DNA from 4 places in the Lysinibacillus sp. NPDC093712 genome. Region 3 is predicted to be linked to each of the others. Evidence: riboswitches for the same ligand, from Rfam matches in the RefSeq annotation. Region 3 holds a riboswitch; each other region holds the start of a gene.

Region 1 (5,386 bases), on a different contig from region 3:
GGAATAGCTTGATAGTTTATTGCGTTCATTTGTAGAACCAACGCTAATGACACCTTCGAAAGAAGCGGGGAAGGAGTATTGATCTGTTGAATCATTCCCTGCAGCGGCTACGATCGTAATGCCTTTATCGATTGCTTTTTTAACGGCTTCCTGCATTAGGGGAGATTCTCCGTAGCCACCGAGACTCATATTAATAACGTCAGCGTTTTGTTCAATAGCGTAAAGTATACCTTGTGCAATAACGAAATCATTTGCAGTTTGTTTGCCGTTAAAGACATCTATTGGAAGAATCTTTGCTGACGGAAAAATACCATGTCCACCAAGCCCATTATCTTTAGTAGCTGCAATAATGCCTGCTACATGCGTCCCATGTGGATCAGAAAAGGTAGTGTTGGCAGGTGTTGCAGCATTATATGGTGGAAGAATTTGAGACTTCAAATCTGGATGTTTATAATCTACACCAGAATCGATAACTGCTACTTTGACCTCATGATTTCCTGCTAATGATAAAGCCCTATCAATTTGCAGTAGATTTAAATGATACATATCCTTTTTCTTTGGATCTACTACATTATTAAAGGATTGGTACTTGTAGCTTGGAGATACACTTTTGACTCCGTTTTGCTTGGCATAATACGAAACAGCCTCTGTTAATGTTATGCCTTTTTTTAGTTGGATTACTTCGTAACCTAATGAAGGAATCGATCGAATTACTTTTGAACCAATTTTACTATGTACGGTCTTCGCAAGACCCGAATGTTTGACGATAATAGTATCGGCACTAATCCATTCGTTTCCTCCTGTTTGATAGTTGAACTGCTTTAATGCTTGCCTTTTGTTGCTAGCGAGCATACTTGTCACCAATTCTGGGTTCTGTGGTGCTTCGGCAAAGGCAGAAGCAGCAGGAACCATTAGTGCAGAACATGCTACGACAGCGATTGATTTCATCACCCAGTTTTTCAATTGTTTTTCCTCCTTGAGTAAAATATGACATTTCACTATTTATAACGGATGGAAAATAGAAAAGTTTCATATCTCAATAAATTTTTTTCAATTGTTTTAAAATTGTTTGAGTGCCTGGCACCCAAACAATTTAGAGCTGCTCGATAAGTCTTTGTAAGTCTTCTTTTGATCGAGGCATCGACATATTACCGTCAAATAGCTTTTTGTTTTGTAAGGCGAGCGTTATTTCAAAAACCCAAGGTCGTTCAAGATGGGCTAGTTCAAGTAACTTCTCTTGATAGAACAATTCAACCGGATCCCCATTGTAAATGATTTTCCCAGCCTCCATAACAATTAATTGATCCGCCCATTCATAAGCCAAAGCGATATCATGGGTCGCCAATAAAAAAGTTCGTTCTCCATTTTCTAATTTAGCTAAGTAATGTAAAAGTTGTGCAGCATAATAATTGTCTAGTCCAGCAGTCGGTTCATCTAATAGTAATACAGAAGGTTCCATTGCCAGCACACCTGCCATGGCTACACGTTTTTTCTGTCCGACGCTTAAAAAATGTATGGGCTTATCAAGTAATGACTCAACCTCTGTTTGCGCGACAGCCCAGGCGATTTTTTCCTCGATTTTTTCTTGAGACCAGCCAAGATTTAATGGCCCGAAAGCGATATCTTGCTTTACTGTGCCTGAAAAAAGTTGATTGTCAGCATCTTGGAATACGATGCCGACCTGTTGACGTAATGCTGATAATGCTTTTCTAGAATAGCTAAGCGCTTCGTTGCAAAACGAAATGCTGCCATCGGTCGGTTTTAAAATTCCATTTAGATGCTGAAATAGTGTTGATTTGCCAGCACCATTATGACCTAGTAGGGCGATTTTTTTCCCCTTTGGAATTTGCAATGAAATATCTGTAAGTGCCTCGGTACCATCTGCATAGGCATATGATAAATGTTTAAGATCAAAATAAAGCTCTGTCATGAGAAAAAACCTCCATATAATATGAGGAATAAAAAAGTAAAAACAATTCCAAACCAGTTTTTCTTGCTATAACATACACTGTCTTGCCAATAGACAGATTCGCCACCACGTGCTTGCATCGCATTATTTAATTCACGACTACGTTGAAACATTTCCGCAAATAATGCTGCAATAAGCATGGAAATTGACCGTAGCCATTGCATAGGTGATTGATAGCCAAGGCGTGATTGTTGAGCAAGATGAATTTTTTGCATGCTATTTAAAAAGATGAAAATAAATCGATACGTTAGCTCTACTAATTCTACAAATAAAGCAGGCAGACGCCATTGACGTAAGACGTGACAAATAGATTGGACCGATGTCGTTAAAATTAAAAAGTATAAACAGCTAATACTGCCTAATACAGAGAACAATAGCTGCTGTGCTGTGATCAAGCTTTCATTTCCGATGAAAAAAGTCCAATTACTAAGAGAAAATGCCCAGAAATGTGCTGGGAGGTTACTTGAATTTGGTGCAATTGAAATCAAAATAGATAGTAAACTGGATAGCAGAAAAAATCCTGGTAACAATAGTAATTTCGCATAATATTGGAAAGGGATTTTTGCGCCTAAAATGATAAAAGCACTCATTACAATAAATGTAATGAGTGAAATAAGTTCATCTCTCACGATAAGCGACAATAGCAGTAACCCTAAGGAAAACGTCATTTTTTCTAACGGATGAACGGACGCTAGTTTATTCATATAAGCATACTTATCAATGAGTAACATCGTTTAACCTTCCTTATGCTTGCCGCGCATATAGCCTACGAAATAGCCAATAAAGCCAGCACCAATAGCAGCCTGTAATACAAATAATAAGCTTTCGATTTCACCACTTGGTGGCTCCCATAAGCTTTCAAACCACGGTTCATATTCTGCATTAATTTCCCCGATTGCAGCTTCAGCTTCTCCGTCTGCACCACCGAATTCTGCACCTTTTTGTACGAAAAGAGGGATAATTGCTAAAAGTACAACGACAGCTAGTAGCAGTAAATTTTTCTTCATCCTAATGTGCCTCCTTTGCTGAGAAAACACGTAGTGCCTTTAATTCGCTCACATTGTATTTTTTTAAGAAATTCATAACGATAACTGTTAAAATCCCTTCACTAATTGCTAGAGGGATTTGCGTTAAAGCAAAAATCCCTGCAAATTTTGTGAATGAAGCCATAAAGCCTCCTACTTCAGAAGGGAAAGCCAGTGCTAATTGAACTGAAGTGACAACATATGTACCTAAGTCCCCAAGCATCGCTGCAAAAAAGACAGCAATAGAGAATGATAGACCGATTTTTTGAGAACCTTTAAAGACATAGTACGCAATAATTGGTCCTACAATCGCCATAGAGAAAGCATTTGCACCTAAAGTTGTAATACCACCATGCGCTAAAAGTAATGATTGGAATAATAAAACGATTGTTCCAATGACACTCATGGCTAATGGTCCGAAAAGAACTGTACCAAGGCCAACACCAGTAGGATGTGAGCAACTTCCTGTTACTGATGGAATTTTCAGTGCCGACAAGACGAATGCAAATGCACCTGATAAGCCTAATATCATTTTCGTTTCAGGATTTTCGTCTATTGTTTTACGAATAGAACGTAATCCTAAAATAATAAATGGAATCGAAATGACCCACCAAAAAATCGCCCATTCAATCGGCAAAAATCCTTCCATGATATGCATGGCAAACGCTCGTTTTGGTACTAGTAAAAAAGCCACTAAGAAATAACTAAGTTTCCAAAAAGAAAATTTCAAAACCTTTCCTCCTCAACAGTAAATTTCGAATGTAGCGTGCGCAATAAAAAAGCACTTCTCCGTTTCGGAAAAGTGCATAGCTGAAAAAGCAAATAGAATTGTCATTTGCCAAGCCGCACACCTATCCTCGTAGGTTGAAACGATCACGATTTCCTCGGCAGGTCTCCTGGCTTTAGTTCAACATTTTATAGGTCTTCCCGTCCTATGGACAGTGACATTTTCTATAAAATTCCCTAGTACAGTGGCGGGACCGCGCCGGACTTGAACCGGCTTCCCTTTTAAGCAAAATGTATACACTTCGCACCGAAAAAAGATGAAGTTGTGAGTTTTCACGAAGAAGTGTAACATGTTTTTCTAATCATAAGCTATCCTTTTTTTGTAAAAAATTTTTTTATAGAATAAAAATCTAGAAAATTCAGATAAACGTCAGAGAAAATCAATCAATTTCAATGAAATATTTGTTGAAATTTTATTAAAAATCTAATAAATAAAAAAGAAATGTTGAAAAATATAAAAATGATAGGCTATGATAGAAACAGTTTTATATTCGTTTTATTAACATTTCATTTCAAAATTTAAATATAAATCCATCATTAAGTGCTCGAAATGCTTCGAGATAATAGGGAAATCGGTGTAAACCCGGTACAGCCCCCGCTACTGTAATAGCTGATGAAATCGCAATGCCACTGAAGATTTGGGAAGGCGCGAAAGTAAGAGGAAGCTTAAGTCAGGAAACCTGCTTAGTTGATGACATGCAAACTTTTCGGAGGGAGAAGTGAAGCGAGAGCGGATACGTGTATATTCGTTTTTATTTTGGCTTCTATAAAACCTTTACTCTTCGATATCGAGTAAAGGTTTTTTCTTTTTCCTAAAAGTAGAATGAGGGGAGAAAAGCAATGACAACTTGGAATTTAGAGGGCATGAAAACCCATCTTTTTATTTGTAATGGTAGTAGTTGCATGAAAAAAGAAGCTGAGGAAATTACGCTTGCAATACGAGACGAAATAGAGAAATTAGCACTCGATAAGGAAATACATACGACAAGAACGCGTTGTAATGGCAGATGTAAAGATGCTTGTGTTGTGATCGCGTATCCACAGGGAAATTGGTATCGTGTACCAACAGTTGAGCATGGTAGAACACTTGTACAAGATTTAAACCATGATTCTTTACATAGCGAGCATGTTTTTACACTGACAGAAGGTACGTTGCAACGTACTCCACAAACAACAGCCATTAAAGGCATCGACAAGGTGAAAGAGGGGTAAAAAATGGCGCAAAAAGGAAAGATTTTTGTTGTAGGCTTTGGACCTGGGGACTTCAAGCATATTACGACACGTGCTGTAGAGGCATTACAACAAAGTGAATTTATTATCGGTTATAAAACGTATGTTGAGCTCATTCAAGATTTAGTAAGTGCGAAGTCGATTGTTAGTACTGGTATGACAGAAGAAGTGTCACGAGCACAAGAAGCGGTACGTCAAGCGGAGGCTGGAAATATCGTTTCTGTTATTTCGAGTGGTGACTCCGGCGTATACGGGATGGCTGGACTTGTATATGAAGTACTAATTGAGCTTGGATGGACGGAAGCAACAGGTGTTGAAGTCGAAATTGTGCCAGGGATTTCTGCTATTAATTCGTGTGCAAGTTTGCTAGGCGCTC
Region 2 (5,386 bases), 1.0 Mb from region 3:
TTGCACACCAATTAGAAGTGATGGAGCTTGTAAAAGAGTTAAATCATAAATACAATATGACCGTTATTATGGTGTTACATGATATTAACCAAGCTGCACAAAATAGCGAACGTCTGATTGTACTAAAGAAAGGAAAAATACATTACGACGATTCACCACATTGTGTATTATGTAAAGAAATGTTTCAAACAATTTTTGAAATTGATGCTGAAATTTATATGCAAGATGGAAATCCAATCTTTACCCCGGTAAAATTGTGCTCCAGTTCTTGTAAATGATGAAGGCTCATATTTCGGGTAGAAATATGCAGCAACTAACACCCATAAAAATTAACTTATTATAAGGAAGAAAAGGAGATTTAAAATATGATTGGTATAATTTATTACGCTTATGGCGCACCGAAATCGTTAGACGATGTATCACCTTATTTTACACATATAATGAAAGGTAAAACACCACCACCACATGTGATTGAAAACGTTACGGCACAATTTAAAAAATTAGGTGGTGTTGATCCATTAGCAGCAAATACGGGGCGTATTGCTAAAGGGCTGGAACATGCTTTACAACATCGCTTAACACAGCCTGTAAAAGTATATAACGCATACAAACATACAGAACCTTATATTCCGGATGTTGTTGACACAATGCTTGAAGATGGTATCACAACGTTTATTACGCTACCTGTAAATCCGATTATGTCTACAGGTGCTGCAGCGTTTCATAATGAAGTTAGTACGTTATTAGCTTCTCATGACGTTAAGGTCATTCATGCGAAAAATTGGCATTTAAACGATGAATTACTTGCTGTATATAAAGATCGTGTTCAACGTGCATTTGAATGGATTCCTGGTGAAAAACGAGCTCAGACGCATGTTTTATATACAGTCCATAGTCAGCCAATTGATCCCGAAAAAAATGAAAACTACGTACGCCAGTTTTCCGAATTAGCCGAAGCCATTTCAAAAGCAGTTCAAATTGATAACTGGCATATTACATATCGAAGTGGTCATGGGAAAGGTGACTGGCTAGGTCCAAATGTAAAAGATAAGATTAATTCATTGCAAGGCGAGGGTGCTCAAGGTATCGTCACTTGTGAGCTCCTTTCCCTTTCAGCGGATATTGAGTCCTATTTTGAAGTCGGATATGAATGTCATAGATTGTGTGAGGAACTTCAAGTAGAATTTGCCCAATCGGAGTTTCCAGGTGATAGCTATGATACCATTCAAGCTTTAGCTGCCATTGTCGAATCATTTATTCCAACAGCATCACAACTTTGTTCATAAGTGCAAACGGATTGAAGTGAAAATAAACGATGCATCAATTTCACTCGAGGGGACCAAGTCTCCTCGAGTATGTAGAATTATCGTGATTAAATAGTGCCCTACTGCGTGATTATGAGTACATGTCTTTGACACTCATCCATCACCCAAGTGGGCTTTTTCTTGTTTGCCATAAAAAAGACGATAAGAAGCCATCTGATGTTAATTTTTAATTAATGTCAAATGGCTTTTTCGGTTTAAAGGTTAGGTGATATTAAATAGAAGGAAAAACGGCTAAGGACTTCTATAGCTGTATGATTATTTGTTTAAAGAAAAAAGAAAAATACATATAGAAGGCTGTAGACAAGATTGTATGAGAGGCATTTTAAAGAAGAGATGTTGGGAAAAAACAATTGGTGCTAGAATAATGGGCATCTACGAAGATAATAGAATCAGTAGAGGTGTTTTTAAAAACTTTTTATACAAAATAGTGCTGAAAAACGAAAAATAGTTCATTAATGATGGAAAATAGCTTTCCATTATTTGTTTTTTCTGAATTTTAGCTATATTGATTGTTTATAAGTCTCTATGTTAAGGTTGAAAGACAAATTGAATATGCTAAATTTTGGTGGTTTAAATGAATTTTTTCATTTGATTAAAAGGGAAGTTGGTGAGATTCCAACACTGTCCCGCAACTGTATTTAGGAGTTACATAACAATACCACTGTTTTGATTGTCAAAATGGGAAGGGGTTATTTAACGTTGATCATAAGTCAGGAGACCTGCCACTGAATAACGCATCAATTTACCTACGAGGATAGGGAGGTGTTAGCTACTGCATGATTTTTGTGAATTCAACTGTAAATTCACAGTTTTTTTGGGCTATCATGCTTTTGTCGGTTAACAACTTCTAAAGGGGTAGAAGTTGTTTTTTTGTTGTTCTTTTGTGCACGAATGGTAACGCTTACAAGAAAATTAAACAAAGGGGCTGTCATTGATGGAGTTAACGTATTCACCAGGTCTTGATGGAATTATTGCTGCTGAAACAAAGCTATCATTTTTAGACACTATCGGGAGTCAAATTGTAATACGAGGCTATGACTTAATTGAATTATCACAAAGATATTCGTATTTAGACATTGTCCATTTATTGTTGCATGGAGAAATACCAACTACCGAGCAACAGGCTGATTTGCAGGATAGGTTGAAATCCTATTATCAGGTACCACAAGATATCTTTCAAATTTTTAAACTCTTGCCTAATGGAACACATGCAATGGATGGGCTAAGAACTGGAATCTCTGTTCTAGCGGGCTATGATCAGCACATCAATGATCGTTCGACTGAAGTGAATTTGACGCGGGCTTATAGACTTTTAGGCGGTATGCCTAACATCGTCGCCAATAGCTATCGCGTCTTAAACGGCCAAGATGTGGTCAAGCCAGATAGCGAACTTTCTTATAGTGCCAATTTTTATTACATGATTACTGGCAGACAACCAACGGCGTTAGAAGAGGAGATTTTTGATCAGTCGCTCGTGTTATATAGCGAACATGAGATGCCAAATTCAACGTTTACGGCTCGTGTTATCGCCTCTACGCAATCAGATTTGTATGGCGCCTTAACGGGAGCTGTCGCTTCATTGAAAGGGAATTTACATGGTGGGGCAAATGAGGCGGTGATGTATATGCTGCTTGAAGCTAAAACAATAGAAGGCTTTGAAAACTTACTAAAAAGTAAACTACAAAATAAAGAAAAAATTATGGGCTTCGGTCACCGTGTCTATATGAAAAAGATGGACCCAAGAGCACAAATAATGAAAGAGGCTTTGTATAAATTATGTTTGGAGCAAGGTGATGACCGTTTATATCACATGTGCGAAGCTGGCGAAAAAGTGATGGTACAGGAAAAAGGATTATATCCAAATTTAGATTATTATGCAGCACCAGTATACTACATGCTAGGCTTGCCTATTGAAATCTATACACCTATCTTTTTCGGTTCACGAACGATTGGCCTGTGTGCTCATGTGATTGAACAGCATGATAATAATCGATTATTTAGACCTCGTGTTCATTATATTGGCGAGCGTCATAACCTTGAAGAATTGTCGGTATAGTCAAGTATTAACAACTCGCCATAGAACTGATGGGTATTCTGACCAATGCCCATCAGTATACTAGTATATCAAATTTATGACTTGAAAGGAAGATATAGATGATTAAAACAAATGACATATCTAAGACAGATCAATTACTTACGGATATTGCTGATTATGTATTAAATACTACGATTACAAGTGAAGAAGCTTATGAAACGGCACGCTATGTTTTATTAGATACTTTAGGTTGCGGCATTTTGGCCTTACAGTACCCAGAATGTACAAAACTCCTCGGACCAGTAGTTGCTGGCACTGTAGTTCCAAATGGTACACGTGTTCCAGGAACTTCTTATGTTCTCGATCCCGTAAGAGGGGCCTTCAATATAGGATGTATGATTCGCTGGTTAGATTACAATGACACATGGCTTGCTGCAGAATGGGGACATCCTTCTGATAATTTAGGTGGCATATTAGCAGTGGCAGATTATTTGAGTCGTACACGAATTGCCGAAGGGAAAGAGCCACTTAAAATCAAAGAAGTATTAGAAATGATGATAAAAGCCCATGAAATTCAAGGGATACTCGCATTGGAGAATAGTCTGAATCGTGTTGGATTGGATCATGTTTTATTTGTCAAAATTGCATCGACAGCGGTAGTTACCAAAGCATTAGGAGGAAATCGTGAAGAAATGATTAATGCTTTATCAAATGCTTGGATTGATAATTCAAGCTTACGAACATACCGCCATGCACCGAATACAGGCTCTAGAAAATCATGGGCAGCGGGAGATGCAACAAGTAGGGCAGTCCAACTAGCGATGATGGCTGTGAAAGGGGAAATGGGGTATGCGACAGCATTATCTGCGCCTGGCTGGGGCTTTCAAGACGTACTCTTCAATAAACAAGACTTAAAGCTTGCAAGAACACTGGATTCTTATGTGATGGAAAATGTTCTATTTAAAGTTTCTTTTCCAGCTGAATTTCATGCGCAAACTGCTGCAGAATGTGCCGTGCATTTACATCATGAAGTGAAAAATCGTTTACATGACATTGAGCGCATTCAAATTACAACACATGAATCTGCGATACGAATTATTGATAAAGAGGGACCTCTTAATAATCCAGCAGACCGTGATCACTGCATTCAATACATTACAGCAATTGGACTTATCTATGGCGATATTACGGCAGACCATTATGAGGATAACGTAGCGGCAGATCCACGAATTGATGACTTGAGAAATAAAATGGTAGTCGTAGAAAAATCACAATATACAATCGATTATCTAGACCCTGAAAGACGCTCGATCGCCAATGCTGTGCAAGTTTATTATAAAGACGGTTCAATGTCTGAGTTAGTGGAATGTGAATACCCGTTAGGGCACCGTTTCCGTCGTGAGGAAGCATTCCCTCAAATTATTGATAAATTTCAGCAAAACATTAGTACACATTTTTCTCAAAAACAATTGAACAAAATAAATCGTATCTGTTCCGATAAAGAGCTTGTCGAAAATAGCTATGTTAACGAATTTGTCAATTTATTTGTTTAACGAGAAGGGAGGTTTTTGTAGATGGCGTGGATTGTCAATGAAACTGTTTCACAAAAACAAATGGCTGAACAATTTCGAGCTTTAATTGCTCGTAAAGATATATTACAAATACCTGGTGCGCATGACGCCATGGCAGGTTTAATGGCTAAAAAAGCAGGCTTCGAGGCATTATATCTATCTGGAGCTGCTTATACAGCGAGTCGAGGCTTACCTGATTTAGGAATGATTTATTCGAATGAAGTAGCCCATTGTGCAAGCGATATTATCCGAGCTACTAATGTCCCAATGCTTGTGGATATTGATACAGGTTTTGGTGGTGTATTAAATGTCGCACGAACTGCTCGTGAAATGGTAGAAGCAGGAGTTGCCGCGGTGCAGCTGGAAGATCAAAATTTACCGAAAAAATGTGGCCATTTAAATGGAAAAACGCTTGTATCTCAAGATGACATGATACAAAAAATTAAAACCATTAA
Region 3 (5,386 bases):
AAAATGCGGTTTCTCGGATAATTACAAGCAATGCATGGCTTCTTTTGCCTCATACCAAGGTACTGAATATCCCTTTCCTTTCGCACAAAAAATACTTGATGATGTATAGTCGGGATCTGCCTGTTTATTGTAATTGATTTGCGCAATTATATCTTCACTATTATGGCATTTATCATAGCCATCAAATTGTAACGATATTGACCCTTTGCCGTTTGTATAAGCAGCGAAAGTAGTACTATAATGCATAAAAGTTGCAACCGGAACACGTCCTGTTAATGTTACTTGTTCCTCTGTTAATAGAGGGTCATCAAAAGTACCATCTGCTTGCTGGATATCGTTCATCATACGACCGATAAAATCATTCGATGCTTTCAATTTAAAGCGATAATATGGTTCAAGCAATATATTTTCGGCTTGCTCCAGTCCTTGTCGAAGTGCACGGAAAGTTGCTTCGCGAAAATCGCCACCCTCTGTATGCTTGATATGAGCACGTCCTGTCAAAAGGGTGAAGCATACATCTGTCACTGGGGAGCCAGTTAAAACACCGTGATGCTCTCGTTCAAATAGATGTTTTTCAATTAGTCGTTGGTTTCCAACTGATAAATCATCAGCATGACAAGCGTTAACAAAAGTGTTACCAGTTCCACGAATATTAGGCTCCATTAACAGGTGTACCTCAGCATAATGTTTTAAAGGCTCGAAATGACCGTATCCTGTTACAGTCGTTACGATTGATTCCATATATAAGATTTTTGGCTCACCAAAAGTAACAGAAAGAGAAAAGCGATTTTTTAACACTTCAGTAAGTACTTCAAGTTGAATAACACCCATAATATGTACATGGATTTCTTGGAACTTCTCATGCCAAACTACTCGCAACGATGGTTCCTCCGCTTCAAGTAAACGGAATACTTGTAAAACTTCCTTTATATGCTGTTGTCCATCATACTGTACTTTAGCTTGTAACGTAGGCACAAGCTCATATGGCTGAGGAGGTATTGTACTACCTAAAATATCACCGATTTTTGCTAGACTAAGGCCCTTAACCGCGAAAATTTCTCCTGCTTGCACTTTTTGTGTTGTGTCAAAACGGCTTCCATTATATAAACGAATTTCAGTTATTTTTTCAGTCACATCACCAAATGTAAAGTCTTGGCGTGTATGTAAAGTTCCTTGCAATGCTTTGATAAAAGTTAACCGTTGAGTTCCATCATGGCGAATTTTAAATACCTCACCTTGAAATGGTGCTTGATGGTCGAATCGAGTCTCCGTAAGTAGAGGGAGCTGTGATAAAAATTCTTTTATTCCAATATCCTTTAATGCCGCACCAGTAAAGCAAGGAAATGCTTGCTCTTGTTTAATCAACTTTTGCAACTGTAAAAAGCATGTTTGTGTATCAAGAGTTTCTGTCAAATAGGCATCGAGTAGTTGTTCATCACGTTCAGCTAGCCATTCAGCAACGTGGCTCTGGACATAATCTGTACGCAATGGGTCGTCTATTAAAAGTACATCGTTCGAGCATTCCTTTTGAAGCTGCTTCATAACGGCATCTACATCAGCGCCTTCACGATCTATCTTATTAATAAAGAAGAAGGTTGGGACGTTGTATTGGCGTAGCAATTGCCACACGGTTTCAGTATGACCTTGTACACCCTCTACAGCGCTTACGATAATAATGGCGTAATCCATTACACGAATTGCGCGTTCCATCTCTGGTGAAAAGTCGACATGCCCAGGTGTATCAATTAGTGTGTATGTATCATCCCCAATTTGCATCCGTCCTTGTTCGGCAAAAATGGTAATACCACGAGCTTGTTCGATAGTATGATTATCTAAAAAAGTATCTTGGTGATCGACTCTTCCACGCGTTTGAATACTGTTTGTATGGAATAGTAGTTGTTCACAAAAGGTTGTCTTTCCTGCATCGACATGTGCGAGCACACCAATCGTTCTATACATAAAAAATCCTCATTTCTATTTTTCCTATATTCTTATTGTAACAGATAGTGCCAAAAAACATTTCGAGTAGAATAGTTCTCGTTTATGTTTGAATAGTGGTCAATCATTCACAAATATTAGTTATGGATTTTTTTGTGTGATTGAAAACAAAAATTACTTCTGCTAGGCTATTTTTATAACTTAATACTTCTATATATTGGTGCAAATGGTTTATATCATTTGCTTAAAAGGGAAATCGGTGTAAATCCGATGCTGTCCCGCAACTGTAAATGGGGAGTTTATACAACACAGTCACTGTAGTTTAACTGTGGGAAGACGTATAAACGTTGAACCTAAGCCAGGATACCTGCCAATATATATTATTTTACTTAACACCACGAGGATGGGAATAGTGATTGGTTAAATAACCATTGTTTTTTCACTATGTCGCCCTCTTGGAAACAAGAGGGTTTTTTGTGTCCATTTTGATGTGCAGTAGATTGAGCAGGAACCGTAGCATTAAACAGCAATTCATGCTTTTACCAGGAAATGCAGCGTCAAGAAGTGCTCGTGATCAGTAGCAAAGAAGTCATTGATTTCTTACTATAAAGATGAAAAATTACAAACTAAAGGAGAAACAAACATGAACAAATGGAAAGGCATGTGGCTAGTTTTTGCAATTGCACTATTGAGCATTTTAGGCGCTTGTAGTGCAAAAGATGATTCAAAATCAGCTGCGCAAAGTGAAAACATTGAACCAGCACAAGCAGAGTCAAAAGAAGTAACAATTGATAATAACGATACGACACAAGTTTATACAGAAGCTCCTAAAAAGGCAATTAGCTTAAATCAGCACGTTACAGAAATAATGTTAGCATTAGGTTTAGAAGATTCAATGGTTGGTACTGCCTATTTAGATGATAAAATTTATGAACCATTACAAGCAGCTTACGATAAAGTACCAGTGATAGCGGATCAGTACCCGACAAAAGAACAAGTAATTGATAGTGAAGCGGATTTTTTATACGCTGGGTGGAAAAGTGGCTTTAGCGAAAAGGGTGTTGGTACACCAGAAGAGTTAGAAGCACTTGGAATTCACACATATTTACATACTTCTTCAAGTATTACAAAACCATCGTTAGAGGATATATTTACGGATATCCGTAATATTGCAAAAATCTTCCGTGTTGAAGACCGCGGAGAGGCATTAATTGACCAGATGACAAAGGATGTTGATGCTGTTCGTGCAAAGTTACCACAAGGTGAAAAAGAATTACGTGTTCTAGTTTTCGATAGTGGAGACAAGGAAGTCTTTACAGCGGCACAAAACTTTATGGATGAGCTTGTCACAGTTGCTGGCGGTAAAAACATTTTTGGCGATGTTGAATCGGGCTGGACAACGGTATCGAAAGAAGAAACAGTTGAACGCAACCCTGAAGTCATTGTCGTTATTGATTATGGTTCCCAAACTGCAGAAGACAAAATTAAATTCCTAAAAAGTGATCCGGCATTAAAAGAAACAGATGCTGTAAAAAATGAACGCTTTGTCATTTTACCACTTTCAGCAGCTTCAGAAGGGGTTCGTGCTGCGGAGGCTATTGAAATTTTAGCAAAAGGTTTTTATCTTGAAAACTTTTAAATAACAATCGAAAGAGCTAGCTACTTGCTAGCTCTTTTTCATAAGGAGAACAAACAATGAATGCTTTTCGTTCAAATACACCAGATCGAACATTTGAAAAACTAAATACAAATGGAAATTTTACACGCCTTGCAGTAAGTCCAGGTATTATCAATAAGCATTATACACCAGCTCAATTTCAAAAAATTGCTGAGATTGTAGGTGAAAGCGGCGCAATTAAATACTCAGCTTCCTATAGTATCCTTCTGTCAGTCCCAACTATAAAAGTGAAGGAAATTATCAATGAGCTTCAAGAAGCAGGCTTATATATTGCAAAGCAAGGTCCCATCGTAGCGATAAAAGCATGTGATTTTTGTGATGGGGATAAAATGGAGGCTGCCGAAATTACAGAACAACTATACGAAGCATTACAGAAAGAAACTGTGCCTTCTAGACTACGGTTAAATATTAATGGCTGTGCATCGGCTTGCTATAATGCTGTATATGATGATATGGGGCTCGTTTATCAAAAGGATAGCTTTGATGTTTACTTAGGCGCCGTGCCGATGGGGGCCAATGCAAAGGCGGGTACACTATTTGCTAAAAGGGTTTCAGTACAAAAAATAGAAGGCTTTCTACAACAAATTATCGGGCTTTATCAGAAATACGCTCGCCCAAATGAACCTTTCCATAAATTTTATCGAAGAACTAATAGCGCTGAATATTGGCAAGCATTAAAGAAAGAGTGATACTCCTCCATTGATTTTTGCCTTTGGAGTCGTGTCCTTTTAACCAACTGAAAAAAAGCAAAGAGCTGGCTAGAGCTAGCCCTTTTTTAATGGAAACAATAGATGACTAGGTAAGGATATAATTGTTAAAAATAATGTCTTTAATGGAGAAGTGTTAGCCTTATTCGCTGGGTTAAAATAATAAAAATTAGGGAATGATAAGGACGAAAATCTAAATGTAGGGTGGACGGAATGACCTTAATAAACAAGTTTATGAAAGCCGTAATTTATTGTTAGGGTTTCTATTTGGGATAGGTCTAGTAGGTTTTATAGACGAGACTATTTTTCATCAACTATTTCGCTGGCATCATTTTTATGATAAGTCTACAACGGATATTGGCTTAATTTCTGATGGGATATTCCATGCAATTAGTTGGTTTGCTACAATTACAGGATTATTTTTACTTGCAGATATTCGTCGTAAAAGTGGGTTTTGGTTGAAGAGATGGGTTGGTGGAATGTTACTAGGTGCAGGTGGTTTCCAATTATATGATGGCATCATTCAACATAAGCTAATGCGGATACACCAGATTAGGTATGTAGAAAATGTTATCGTATACGATGTAATTTGGAATGTACTTGCTGCAATTATTCTCATAATAGGACTTTATCTTGCCATTCGTACTAGCAATAAAAATCTTCAAGTAGAGGCTACCACTAATGAACGCTGACCATCACCAAATATTAGAGGGTGGTCCTAGTCATGATGGTTTTGAAATTATTCATCCTCAACTAATTTTTAAAATTAATTAAAGAAAGAGTGACGTATGTAGAGTCATGCTCAGACTGTAAACAAACTATTTTTGGCGAGTTCCGATGCTAAAAATAGTTTGTTTCTTGCTTTATAGCGAATTTTTCCAACAACATTTATACATCGTGTTTTCTATGCTACAATTTCCTATAAGTGTGGAAGGAAGGTGTCTTATGAAAATATCCGTTTATGTTGCAAGTGCATTTAGCAAGGATCATAAAGGCGGAAATAAAGCAGGAGTAGTATTTATGGAGAATACATTGACCACTACTCAAAAAATGGCAATAGCCA
Region 4 (5,386 bases), 1.0 Mb from region 3:
TTTTTTATGGACTAATTTAGGAGTGAGCTAGATGACATCACATTCAATTTCATTTTATGAAAATCAGTTAAAACAACAAATTATGAATAACCTTTCGGGTCAAAATGGCATTTCTTTGCAAACATATATGAACAGGCTAATACAAGAAAATGAGCATGATTATAAAAATATTAATTATGCTTATTTAAATGTAAAACGTGAAATAGTAGGCGCTAAATAAGGAACGAGCACATTACAAAAAATAAATTTAAAAGGAAAGAGAAGGTTTGAAATGTATGCAAAATCATGATGATCTGGAAAGGGATTCTTTAATAAATCGAACAGACTCTTTTTTTATAGAATTATTAGAAAGCTTTAATAACGAGAAATTAGAGAGGCTTGATGCGCTAGTATATTTTGAATCTTTTCTTTGGTGGAACGAACAAACACACTATTTTTCAAAAGAACAGCTCCAGAAACTTTGGATGAAGCTTATAAAAAAATATAAATTCACCATTGAACAATGGGAAAAAATTGACGCCAATACAAATATTCATTTTTATCTTGTGAAACAAAATGGACATGGTTTACAAAAGTTAATGCGTTTTTATAATGACCGTCGGGCATTGAAATGGAAAGAAAATGCATTTGATTATGGAATGGCAATGCTTATCAACATAGGTAAAATGCCTGGATTGGAAATGTTTTTTCTGACAAATTTAATTTGTTACGAATGGAAAAATGATTATTTAAAGAACGCAGATGTGATAGATTTTTTTCGTCATACTGGGAATGATAAAGTAAAAGAATTGTACGAGAGTTATAGGACTTATGATAGTGAACAAAATCTTTTAAGTGCTATGTTATTAGTTAAACTATTGTCTAAATATAATCCTCAGTTCAATATCTATGCAGCAGCAACACCTGATTTCTATAAGAAACTATCGCTGTTTGTTGGAGTAAAATAAAAATTATGCTTATATTTTATGGATGATCGCCATGTAAAATAATCTATAATTCTTTGGTACTACGAATTCGTTCTACAGAAAATAACGAAAAGTTACACAATAAAGAATTCCCTTTTCAAGATTTACTTTTTACTTGAAGGATGGTACACTTAATTGTATTGAATAACAATATATTGTGTTCGTTTTATTTAGGTACTACAATATGTAGTGTAATAGGGAAGTTCGGTATATTCCGACGCTGTCCCCGCAACTGTAAAAGCTGACGATGATTTAATCCACTGTGCATTCGTATGGGAAGGAAATCAGAGAGTGAAGCAAAGCCAGGAGACCTGCCTATCATAAAACAAATCAACCTTTCTTCGGGGAATAAGAAATGGGGACGTGACGATTTTTTTTGTTTTTTTACGTTTCTAACTTAGGCTGTCTCTCCCAAGAGATAGCCTTTTTATATTATGAAAAGAGGGAATTTAAAATGAAACTTTATACTAAAACTATATGCCCAAAATGTCTTTGGGTCAAATCGGAATTACAACGTGCAGGACTTGAAGCAGAAATTGTCAACATTGATCACGATGAGCAAGCGAAACAAAAAATTATGGACGCAGGTTTTTTAAGTGTGCCTGTTCTTGAAGTAAATGACACATTTATAGGAGATGTCAAAGAAATTGTTTCTCAAATTGAGATGATTGCAATATGATCGTTTATGCCAGTCGTACAGGTAATGTGCGTAATATTGTTACTAAATTAGATGGTGAATCAATAGAAATACATGATGGATTATTGTTGACTGAGCCCTATCTTTTAATAACATACACAGACGGCTTAGGTGATATTCCTGCAAAAGTAGACCGCTTTTTAGAGCAAAACAAGGAATTTTGCAAGGGAGTAGCTGTTAGTGGTAATAGTAATTTTGGACACCATGTGTTTGGCGGAGCTGGTGAGAAAATTGCAGAAGCCTATAAAGTCCCGCTAGTATGTAAATTAGATTTACGGGGATATCAGGCTGATTATGAAGTAATACAAATGTTTTATGAAACGAGGGTGAAGGGATGAAAACATATTTAAAGCTTAATAATGAGGTGCTTAATCGCTATAGCACGACAGGTCAATTAGAGCTTGAAAAGGACCGTGAAGCAACACGCCGTTATTTTTTAGAATATGTAAATGTGCGTCTACGTTATTTTATTGATATTGAAGAAAAAATTCGCTATTTAGTCGATGAGGGTTACTATGAGAAACAATTTATCGACATGTATGAAATAGATTTTATTAAACATCTATACAAAAAAGCATACGATTATAATTTCCGCTTCCCTTCTTTTATGAGTGCGAGTAAATTTTATGATAGCTACGCAATGAAAAGTCGTGACGGAGAAGAAATTTTAGAAAAATATGAGGATCGTATTGTTATCATCGCTTTATATTTAGCACAAGGGAACACTGTTTTAGCAGAACGTTCTGTTGAGGCAATGATGGAAGCGTACCAACCAGCAACACCAACCGCATTAAATAGTGGGAAAAAAGCGCGTGGCGAATTAGTAAGCTGCTTTAAACTATCAATGGACGATTCAATGAATAGTATTGCTGAAAATATTGGTTATTGTTTGGAGCTATCACGCCTTGGAGGTGGAGTGGGGGTAAACTTAACTGATTTACGTCCATTAGGTGATCCTATTAAAGAAATTTTAAATCGTGCAAGTGGTGTTATCCCGGTTGCTAAACTTTTAGAAAATTCGTTTAGCTATTCGAATCAGCTCGGACAACGAAACGGCTCTGGTGTTGTCTATCTAAATATTTTCCACGCAGATATAGAAAATTTTATTTCATCGAAAAAGCCAAATGCGGATGATAAAATCCGTCTTGCAACGCTATCAACAGGTATTATTATTCCAAGTATTTTCTTTGAACTGATGAAACGTGATAAAGATATTGTGTTGTTTAGCCCATATGATATTTATAAAGAATATGGTAAACGGATGTCTGAAATCTCAATTACTGAGATGTATTACGAGTTACTAGATAACCCGAATATCCGTAAGATTAAACGCTTGAATGCTCGTAGACTTTATACAGAAGTGAAAAAAGCACAATTTGAATCAGGCTATCCTTTCGAAATTTTTGATGATAATGTCAACGATGTACATCCACTTAAAAATATAGGTCGTGTAAAAATGTCGAACCTATGTACAGAAATTCTACAAGTACAAGAAACAAGTATCATTACTGACCAAAATGAACCAAATGAATACGGGCTGGATGTATCGTGTAACTTAGGTTCAATTGATATTCATGCCGCAAGTAAAGTAAATGATTTTGGAACATTAGTTGATACAGCCATGCATTTATTAACGAATGTGTCGCAAATGACGAACATCACGAATGTACCGCCTGTAGCTAAAGCAAATAAGCTAATGCACTCGGTAGGGCTTGGTTGTATGAATTTACATGGACATCTTGTTACAGAAGGCATCATGTATGGTTCAAAGGATTCGATTGATTTTATGGATCGCTTTATGGAAGCGATGAACTATTATTCACTTAAATCATCTATGGAGATTGCTAAGGAACAAGGCGAAACTTTCTACCGTTTTGAAGATAGTGATTATGCTTCAGGTGTTTATTTTGATCAATATGTAAATAAAATCGAAGTAGAGCTCTCACCTGTTGTATTAAAAGCACTAGGAAATATTCCAATCGTCACATCAAAAATGTGGGAAACATTAAAACAGGATGTCATGCAATATGGTTTATTCCATTCTTATCGTCTAGCTATTGCACCAACTGGTAGTATTTCATACATTCGTAGCTGTACAGCTTCGATTGCACCAAGTACTGAGCGCGTAGAGGTACGTGATTATGCGGATAGTCGAACAATTTATCCAATGCCACATTTAACAAATGATAACAGTCATTTATATGTTGAAGCTTATGATGTGAATCCATATGATTTAATCGATTTATATGCAGCATCTCAAAAACACGTAGACCAAGGTATTTCGATGACGCTGTATGTAACGGATAACTGGACAACGGAACAGTTGGCTAAAATTTATATTTATGCTTGGGTAAAGGGAATTAAATCTGTTTATTATGTCCGTCAACGTTTGCAAAGCTTAGAGGAGTGTGTCGCATGTCAAATATAATTTACGAAGCGGTCAATTGGAATAAGTCAACGAGTGAACTGGCACAAGTATTTTGGGACCAACAATGGAAACAAATTTGGTTTCCAGAAGAAATTGCAGTTAGTAAGGATATCCCGCAGTGGAAAAATTTCGAACACCAAGATACGTATAAGAAAGTATTCGCAGGCTTAACATTACTTGATACAGTTCAGACGAATATTGGGATGAACCGTGTCGCTGCTTATACATCGGATCTTCAAGAAAAGGCGGTCCTTACTGTATTTGATGCGTTTGAAGCGATACATGCAAAATCCTACTCATATATATTCACAACGCTTTGTACAAATGAAGAAATTGACTCGCTATTTGAATGGGTAAAGAAAAATGAATATCTACAATATAAGGCAAATAAAATTGCAGATATTTATAATGGTATTGAAGAAGGGGATTCAGAAAGTTTATGGAAAGCGATGTTCTCGTCCGTTATGCTAGAATCATTCCTTTTCTACTCTGGCTTCTTCTATCCATTATACTTAGGAGGACAAGGCTTTCTTCGCAATAGTGCAGAAATTATTTCCCTTATTTTACGCGACGAATCCATCCACGGTGTGGCAGTAGGCTTCTTTGCACAAAATTTATATAAGCAATTTTCTAAGGAAAAGCAAGAAGAGCTAACATTATGGGGTTATGAATTATTGTTGGATTTATATCAAAATGAAATGAATTATACAGATGATATTTATGCAGAAACAGGTTTATCGCCTGAAGTAAAAGCTTACGTTCGCTATAATGCTAATAAAGCGTTAATGAATGTAGGGTTTGACCCAATGTTCCCTGAAGAAGAAGTGAATCCAATCGTTATGAATGGTATTCGTAACGAAGGTTCAACATATGACTTCTTTTCACAAAAAGGTTCTACTTATGCAAAAGCAAAAGTAGCGCCAATTACAGATGACACATTTAAATTTAATCGTTAAGGATGAAAGAAATGAACTTAGACGTAAAAATCAAAAGAATTCATACTGATGCATTGCTACCTTTGCAAGCAAATCCAGGTGATGCGGGAATGGATCTTTATTCAATAGAAGCAGTAGAAATTCCTGCGGGAGAAGCAAAATTAATAAAAACAGGCTTACAAATTGAATTACCAAAAGGGACAGAAGCGCAAGTTCGTCCAAGAAGTGGACTAGCATTAAAACATAGTGTAACTGTTCTCAATAGTCCAGGTACAATTGATGAAGGCTACAGAGGCGAAATTGGCGTTATTTTAATTAATCATGGTAAAGAAACATTTATCGTCGAGAAATCAATGCGCAT

Evidence for each region. A riboswitch is a leader RNA that binds a small molecule or an ion and turns the genes downstream of it on or off. The one in region 3 is predicted to bind cobalamin.
Region 1: it holds a riboswitch for cobalamin, as region 3 does, so the genes downstream of both, ACQKNX_RS08780 (energy-coupling factor ABC transporter permease) here and ACQKNX_RS06470 (ABC transporter substrate-binding protein) in region 3, are expected to answer to the same signal.
Region 2: it holds a riboswitch for cobalamin, as region 3 does, so the genes downstream of both, mmgD (citrate synthase) here and ACQKNX_RS06470 (ABC transporter substrate-binding protein) in region 3, are expected to answer to the same signal.
Region 4: it holds a riboswitch for cobalamin, as region 3 does, so the genes downstream of both, ACQKNX_RS01080 (glutaredoxin family protein) here and ACQKNX_RS06470 (ABC transporter substrate-binding protein) in region 3, are expected to answer to the same signal.

What each region holds. Positions count from the first base shown of each region.
Region 1 is NZ_JBNNUU010000002.1:258,896-264,281, reverse strand. It holds gene ACQKNX_RS08800 (S8 family peptidase) at 1-963, opposite strand, end outside; gene ACQKNX_RS08795 (energy-coupling factor ABC transporter ATP-binding protein) at 1,094-1,930, opposite strand; gene cbiQ (cobalt ECF transporter T component CbiQ) at 1,927-2,700, opposite strand; gene ACQKNX_RS08785 (energy-coupling factor ABC transporter substrate-binding protein) at 2,704-2,976, opposite strand; gene ACQKNX_RS08780 (energy-coupling factor ABC transporter permease) at 2,978-3,724, opposite strand; cobalamin riboswitch at 3,864-4,047, opposite strand; cobalamin riboswitch at 4,303-4,482, shown strand; gene ACQKNX_RS08775 ((2Fe-2S) ferredoxin domain-containing protein) at 4,621-4,992, shown strand; gene cobJ (precorrin-3B C(17)-methyltransferase) at 4,996-5,386, shown strand, end outside.
Region 2 is NZ_JBNNUU010000001.1:198,291-203,676, forward strand. It holds gene ACQKNX_RS01015 (ABC transporter ATP-binding protein) at 1-278, shown strand, start outside; gene ACQKNX_RS01020 (ferrochelatase) at 366-1,286, shown strand; cobalamin riboswitch at 1,875-2,066, shown strand; gene mmgD (citrate synthase) at 2,260-3,381, shown strand; gene prpD (2-methylcitrate dehydratase) at 3,480-4,913, shown strand; gene prpB (methylisocitrate lyase) at 4,935-5,386, shown strand, end outside.
Region 3 is NZ_JBNNUU010000001.1:1,241,609-1,246,994, reverse strand. It holds gene ACQKNX_RS06475 (GTP-binding protein) at 22-1,959, opposite strand; cobalamin riboswitch at 2,140-2,327, shown strand; gene ACQKNX_RS06470 (ABC transporter substrate-binding protein) at 2,582-3,577, shown strand; gene ACQKNX_RS06465 (precorrin-3B methylase) at 3,634-4,305, shown strand; gene ACQKNX_RS06460 (DUF2243 domain-containing protein) at 4,575-5,015, shown strand; gene ACQKNX_RS06455 (PhzF family phenazine biosynthesis protein) at 5,269-5,386, shown strand, end outside.
Region 4 is NZ_JBNNUU010000001.1:212,270-217,655, forward strand. It holds gene ACQKNX_RS01070 (hypothetical protein) at 32-220, shown strand; gene ACQKNX_RS01075 (hypothetical protein) at 276-947, shown strand; cobalamin riboswitch at 1,121-1,298, shown strand; gene ACQKNX_RS01080 (glutaredoxin family protein) at 1,420-1,644, shown strand; gene nrdI (class Ib ribonucleoside-diphosphate reductase assembly flavoprotein NrdI) at 1,641-2,000, shown strand; gene nrdE (class 1b ribonucleoside-diphosphate reductase subunit alpha) at 1,997-4,090, shown strand; gene nrdF (class 1b ribonucleoside-diphosphate reductase subunit beta) at 4,078-5,046, shown strand; gene dut (dUTP diphosphatase) at 5,058-5,386, shown strand, end outside.